Rhizobium lentis: one gene and its partner. The protein of the gene in region 1 interacts with the protein of each later gene in a pairwise test. Links are inferred from orthologs where the notes say so. Each region holds a gene or a part of one and is shown on either strand. Other genes may lie near its edges.

The links.
Region 2: the proteins of ligA (region 1) and leuS interact in binary tests that used the Escherichia coli proteins (3 or more experiments, as listed by UniProt). The link is inferred for Rhizobium lentis from one-to-one orthologs.

What each region holds. Positions count from the first base shown.
Region 1 is NZ_CP071454.1:326,391-329,662, reverse strand. Bases 319-3,272 are described here. They hold ligA (NAD-dependent DNA ligase LigA), read left to right. Parts: upstream 319-694; coding sequence 695-2,851; downstream 2,852-3,272. Other genes in these bases: J0663_RS01685 (GNAT family N-acetyltransferase), read right to left, coding at 3,027-3,272; J0663_RS01695 (DUF6886 family protein), read left to right, coding at 319-592. Also shown: more of J0663_RS01695, read left to right, coding at 56-318. UniProt on the Escherichia coli protein: DNA ligase that catalyzes the formation of phosphodiester linkages between 5'-phosphoryl and 3'-hydroxyl groups in double-stranded DNA using NAD as a coenzyme and as the energy source for the reaction.
Region 2 is NZ_CP071454.1:1,805,430-1,808,887, forward strand. The notes cover bases 102-3,241. They hold leuS (leucine--tRNA ligase), read left to right. Parts: upstream 102-416; coding sequence 417-3,041; downstream 3,042-3,241. Other genes in these bases: J0663_RS08605 (YggS family pyridoxal phosphate-dependent enzyme), read right to left, coding at 102-213; lptE (LPS assembly lipoprotein LptE), read left to right, coding at 3,031-3,241. Also shown: more of J0663_RS08605, read right to left, coding at 1-101; more of lptE, read left to right, coding at 3,242-3,458.

The DNA of each region.
Region 1 (3,272 bases):
GAACGTCTCGCTTTGCGCTAATCCGTAGCATCCCGATCCGCGACGATCCGTTGCCATGCGCCTTTTCCATTTCAGCGATAACCCCGATATTGCTGCGTTCGAGCCGCGCCCTGTTCGCATTCCCTCAATCCGTCGGGCCGGCCAGGAATGGCTGAACGGTCCGCTTGTCTGGGCGATCGATGGCGATCATGACTTCATGTATCTCTTTCCGCGCGATTGCCCGCGCGTCCTGATCTGGGCGACACCCGAGACGCCGGCGGCCGAGCGGCGACGCTGGCTCGGGGATTGCCGGGCCGCTGCCTATGTCGAACGTCATTGGTTGGAAAGGCTCTCGGTGGAGACGATCCATCGCTACGAGCTGCCGGCTGGGGACTTCGAGGATTTGGATGATGCGGGCATGTGGGTGGCCCGCAGACGCGTTGTTCCCATTGCGCGCACCGCCATCTCGCGGTTCGACCGGGAGTTTGCGCCGCGCGGCGTGGACCTCAGGGTGGTCGATAGTCTTCGGCCGTTGAAGAGTCTTTGGGACACCGGCCTGCATGTCAGCGGCATCCGGCTGCGGAATGCGAGCGATTGGGTACAGGATAGGTAGGCCAATCTTCCCGATGCGGCATACGCGGCCTCCCTTTTCATCCGGCAATTTTGCTCTAAAAACAATGCAGATTTCTGGCCAGATTCTCTGGAGTGAGGTTTCATGTCCACCGAAGGTTCCGCTGCCGATATGTTGACGATCGATGAGGCCGCCGCCGAGCTCGAACGGCTGGCAAAGGAGATTGCGCGTCACGACGCGCTCTATCACGGAAAGGACCGGCCAGAGATTTCGGATGCGGATTACGATGCGCTGAAGCGTCGGAACGATGCGCTGGAAGCGCGGTTTCCTGAGCTGATCCGCGAGGACAGCCCGTCGCGGCGTGTCGGTGCTGCGCCTTCCGTCACCTTTTCGCCGGTCGTTCATGCACGGCCGATGCTGTCGCTCGACAACACGTTTTCGCAGGAGGACGTGCAGGATTTCGTCGCCAGCGTCTATCGTTTCCTCGGTCGCCTGCCCGACCAGTCGATCGCCTTTACCGCGGAGCCGAAGATCGACGGCCTCTCGATGTCGATCCGCTACGAGAACGGCAGGCTGACGACGGCTGCCACGCGCGGCGACGGCACGACAGGGGAAAACGTCACCGCCAATATCCGCACCATCGCCGAAATCCCGAACCAACTGCCGAAGGGCGTTCCCGCGATCGTGGAGATCCGCGGCGAGGTCTATATGGCCAAGAGCGACTTCCTGGCGCTGAACCGGCAGATGGAAGCGGAGGGCAAGCAGACCTATGTCAATCCGCGCAACACGGCTGCCGGATCGCTGCGCCAGCTCGATGCCAAGGTAACGGCGAGCCGCAAGCTGAAATTCTTCGCCTATGCCTGGGGCGAGATGTCGGAAATGCCTGCCGATACGCAATTCGGCATGGTGCAGACATTCAAGGATTGGGGATTTCCGGTCAATCCGCTGATGAAGCGGCTGAACTCGGTCGCCGATATCCTGGCGCATTACGACGAAATCGGCCTCGGGCGCCCGGATCTCGATTACGACATCGACGGTGTCGTCTACAAGGTCGACAGTCTGGAACTGCAACAACGCCTCGGTTTCCGCTCGCGTAGCCCACGCTGGGCGACTGCGCATAAATTCCCGGCCGAGCAGGCGTTCACCGAGGTCGAAAAGATCGAGATCCAGGTCGGCCGCACGGGGGCGCTCACTCCTGTGGCCCGGCTGAAGCCGATCACGGTCGGCGGTGTGGTCGTGACCAACGCGACGCTGCACAACGAGGATTACATCAAAGGCATCGGCAATAGCGGCGAGCGCATCCGCCCGGAGGAGCACGATATTCGTGAGGGCGACACCGTGATTGTCCAGCGCGCTGGCGACGTCATTCCGCAGATCCTCGACGTGGTGATGGAAAAGCGGCTGGTCGAGGCGAAGCCCTATGAGTTCCCGAAGACATGTCCGGTCTGCGGTTCGCATGCCGTGCGCGAAGTGAACGAGAAGACCGGCAAGATAGATTCGGTGCGCCGCTGCACCGGCGGCTTCATCTGCCGGGCGCAGGCGACCGAGCATCTGAAGCATTTCGTTTCGCGCAACGCCTTCGATATCGAAGGACTCGGTTCCAAACAGATCGACTTCTTCTTCGAAAACGAAGACCCGTCGCTGCAGATCCGCACGGCGCCGGAGATCTTCACGCTGGAGAAGCGCCAGCAGCAATCGCTGACCAAACTGGAGAATATCGACGGCTTTGGCAAGGTCAGTGTCGGCAAGCTCTATGCGGCAATCAATGAGCGCCGCAGCATTGCGCTCCATCGCTTCATCTATGCGCTCGGCATCCGCCACGTCGGCGAGACCACGGCGAAGCTCTTGGCGCGCTCCTACGGCACCTACGAAGCCTTTGCGACCGCGATGAAGGAGGCCGCACCGCTTTCCGGCGATGCCTGGAGCGATCTCAACGCCATCGAAGGCATCGGCGAGGTCGTGGCGCGTGCCATGGTCGAGTTCTACAAGGAGCCGCGCAATATCGAGGTGATTGGCCGCCTGCTTGAAGAAGTGACGCCCGTTGACGCCGAACAGCCGGTGACCACAGGCAGTCCGGTTGCCGGCAAGACCGTGGTCTTCACCGGCTCGCTCGAAAAATTCACCCGCGACGAGGCGAAGGCAAGGGCCGAAAGCCTTGGCGCCAAGGTGGCGGGATCGGTCTCGAAGAAGACCGACATCGTTGTCGCCGGTCCCGGCGCCGGCTCGAAGCTCGACAAGGCCCGTGAGCTCGGCGTCCAGACGATGGACGAGGACGAGTGGCTGGCGCTGATCGGCGGGTGATCCAAGGCAGGTCCGGAACTTCGCGGTTTACTCGGCGTCATCCTCGGCCTTGTGCAGCCTTGTGCCGAGGATCTGCTACCGTTGCAGATGCTCGGGACAAGCCCGAGCATGACGGAAGAGTAGTTTACAACCTCTCCAGATGATCCAAGGCGGGTGTTAAACCGGCGTTTTTGTTTCAGCTTCTCAACCGCGCCATCGTATAGGCGTCGACATATTGGCCGGCGCGGAAGGCGAAGGCGCGCAGAAGCCCTTCCTTTTCGAAACCGAATTTTTCGTAGAGGGCGATCGCCGGCTCATTGTCCGTGTAGACGGTCAGTTCGAGCCGCTTGATGTCGAGCCAGTCGTCGGCGGCGTCGACCATCGCGCCAAGCAAGATGCGGCCGAAACCGCGGCCTGTGAAATCGTCATGCACGCCCATGCC
Region 2 (3,458 bases), 1.5 Mb from region 1 along the record:
CTCGGCCTTCAGATCAGGCCATTTGCCCTGGCTTTCCTGCACCCGGTTCTCGCCGAATACGCGCTGTCCGGCGGCGATGGCAGGACGGATCGCATCCGCCTCGAAGGTCTTCGACACCGCGACCAGCTGTACGGAACCGGCCGGACGACCTGCCTGGCGTTCTCCGGCCGCAATCCGCGACCGCACGTCATCCAAGCGCTCTTGAAGTTCCATCGTTCTGCCTCGACATACCAGCATGAAAGGATCGGCACTGAACTAACCCAGCCATTCTGTGCTTGCCAAGACCCGCGCGCGTGAAATCTCACGGCTTCGAATGCAGATCGGACGCCTGCAGCGCCTGCAAAACTTGACGCTACGGTGGTTTCATGGTGAAGGTCTCGGCCGACCTCCCCTGATTTTCCGGAAATACGAATACCATGGCCACCGAACGTTATAATCCGCGCGATGCCGAGCCCCGCTGGCAGCAGAAATGGAACGAAGACAAGGTCTTCGAAACCGATAATGCCGATCCGCGCGAAAAATACTACGTCCTTGAAATGTTCCCTTATCCCTCGGGGCGCATTCACATGGGCCATGTCCGCAATTACGCCATGGGCGATGTCGTTGCCCGCTACAAGCGCGCCCGCGGTTATAACGTGCTCCATCCGATGGGCTGGGACGCTTTCGGCATGCCGGCCGAAAACGCCGCCATGGAGCGCGGCGTGCATCCCGGTTCCTGGACCTACCAGAACATTGCCTCGATGAGGTCGCAGCTGAAGGCCATGGGGCTTTCGCTGGACTGGAGCCGCGAATTCGCCACCTGTGATGTCGAATATTATCAGCACCAGCAGCATCTTTTCCTGGATTTTCTCGAGAAGGGGCTGGTCTACCGCAAGCAGTCGAAGGTCAATTGGGATCCGGTCGACAATACAGTTCTCGCCAACGAACAGGTGATCGACGGCCGCGGTTGGCGTTCGGGCGCGCTGGTCGAGCAGCGCGAGCTGACGCAGTGGTTCTTCAAGATCACCGATTTCAGCCAGGACCTGCTCGACGCGCTGGACACGCTCGACCAATGGCCGGAGAAAGTCCGCCTGATGCAGAAGAACTGGATCGGCCGCTCGGAAGGTCTGACGATCCGCTGGGAGATCGTGCCGCAAACCGCGCCGGCCGGCGAGACCGAGATCACCGTCTATACGACCCGGCCCGATACGCTGTTCGGCGCTTCCTTCCTGGCGATTTCAGCCGATCATCCGCTGGCCAAGGACGCCGCTGCAAAGAATCCCGAGATCGAAGCCTTCTGCGAGGAATGCCGCCGCGCCGGCACTTCGCTCGCCGCGCTCGAGACCGCTGAAAAGAAGGGCCTGGATACCGGCATCCGCGTCCGGCATCCGTTCGATCCCTCCTGGGAGCTGCCGGTGTATATCGCCAATTTCGTGTTGATGGACTACGGCACGGGGGCGATCTTCGGCTGCCCCTCCGGCGACCAGCGCGACCTTGATTTCGCCCGGAAATACGGCCTGCCAGTCGTGGCCGTCGTCATGCCGCGGGATGGCGATGCCGCAAGATTCTCCGTCGGCGATACCGCTTATGACGGCGATGGCATCATGATCAATTCCCGCTTCCTTGACGGCAAGACAACCGAAGAAGCCTTCAATATCGTCGCCGACCGGCTGTCGGCCATTTCGCTCGGCAATGCGCCGCAGGGCGAGCGGAAGGTCAATTTCCGCTTGCGCGACTGGGGTATTTCGCGTCAGCGCTATTGGGGCTGCCCGATCCCGGTCATCCATTGCGAGGCCTGTGGCGTCGTGCCCGTTCCGAAGACCGACTTGCCGGTGAAACTGCCGGAAGACGTGACCTTTGATCAGCCCGGCAATCCGCTCGACCGCCATCCGACCTGGCGTCACGTCGCGTGCCCGAATTGCGGCAAGGATGCCCGCCGCGAGACGGATACGATGGACACCTTCGTCGATTCGAGCTGGTATTTCACCCGTTTCACCGCGCCATGGGAAGCAAAGCCGACCGATCCTGAGGCGGCTAACCGTTGGCTGCCGGTCGACCAGTATATCGGCGGCATCGAGCATGCGATCCTGCATCTGCTCTATTCCCGCTTCTTCACCCGCGCCATGCGCGAGACCGGCCATGTCGCCGCCACCGAACCTTTCAAGGGTCTTTTCACCCAGGGCATGGTGGTCCATGAAACCTACAGCCGTGGCGCCGGCCGCGAATGGGTGGCGCCCGCCGATATCCGCATTGAGGAGCTCGACGGCAAACGTCGCGCCTTCCTGCTGACGTCAGGCGAGGAGGTCGCCATCGGCTCGATCGAGAAGATGTCGAAATCGAAGAAGAACGTCGTGGATCCTGATGATATCATCGCCTCCTACGGCGCCGATACCGCCCGCTTCTTCGTTCTGTCCGATTCTCCGCCGGAGCGCGATGTCATCTGGTCCGAGGCGGGTGTCGAAGGCGCCCATCGTTTCACCCAGCGCCTGTGGCGGCTGATTTCCGAAGCGGCCGACGTCCTGTCGGCTGTTGCACCCGCGCCGGCAACCGACGGGGAAGCGCTGGCGATTTCGCAGGCAGCCCACAAGACCCTGAAGGCTGTCCAGAATGATTACGACAAGCTCTGGTTCAACAAGGCCGTGGCGCGGATCTATGAACTGGTTAACGCGCTGGCCGCCCCGCTGACCAGGGTTGCGGCGGGTGAGGGTGATGCCGGCTATCGCGCCGCAGTGCGCGATGCCGCCGAAATCCTGATCCAACTCGTCGCACCGATGACGCCGCATCTTGCCGAGGAATGCTGGGCTGCGCTTGGCAATGACGGGTTGCTTGCCCGGACCGGCTGGCCGCAATACGACGAAACGCTCGTCATGGAGAACGACGTCGTCCTGCCGGTGCAGATCAACGGCAAGAAGCGCGCTGAATTGACAATTTCTCGCGACGCAGATCAGAATGCCGTCACCAAAGCCGTGCTGGATCTCGATGCGGTGAAGAACGCGCTGAACGGGCAAGCACCGAAGAAGATCATCGTGGTTCCCCAAAGGATTGTGAACATTGTCGTCTGATATCACCCGCAATGCCGGCATCGCCGTGATCCTTGCCGCCGCGGCTTTTCTTTCTGCCTGCCAGGTCCGGCCGCTTTACTCCGAGAGTTCGGGCGTCACTGAAAAGCTGGCCTCGGTTGGTTTTTCCGAGGCGGGCGGCCGCGTCGAACAGCAGGTTCGCAATCGCCTGATCTTCCTGGCGTCGCGCGGCGCCGGCGAGGCGGTCAATCCGCAATATCACGTCGAGATGCGGGCCATCTCGACCGTCGCCGATACGCTCCTGCGGCAATCCGGCGATACGTCGCGCGCCGGCCGTGTCACTGTCACCGTCACCTATACGCTGAGTGCTATCGCCGACAGCCGCGTCATCAAGGCCGGCAGCCGCCAGGCGACCGCGCTGGTGGATTTCTCCGAGCAGGAATTTGCCAAGCAAAGGGC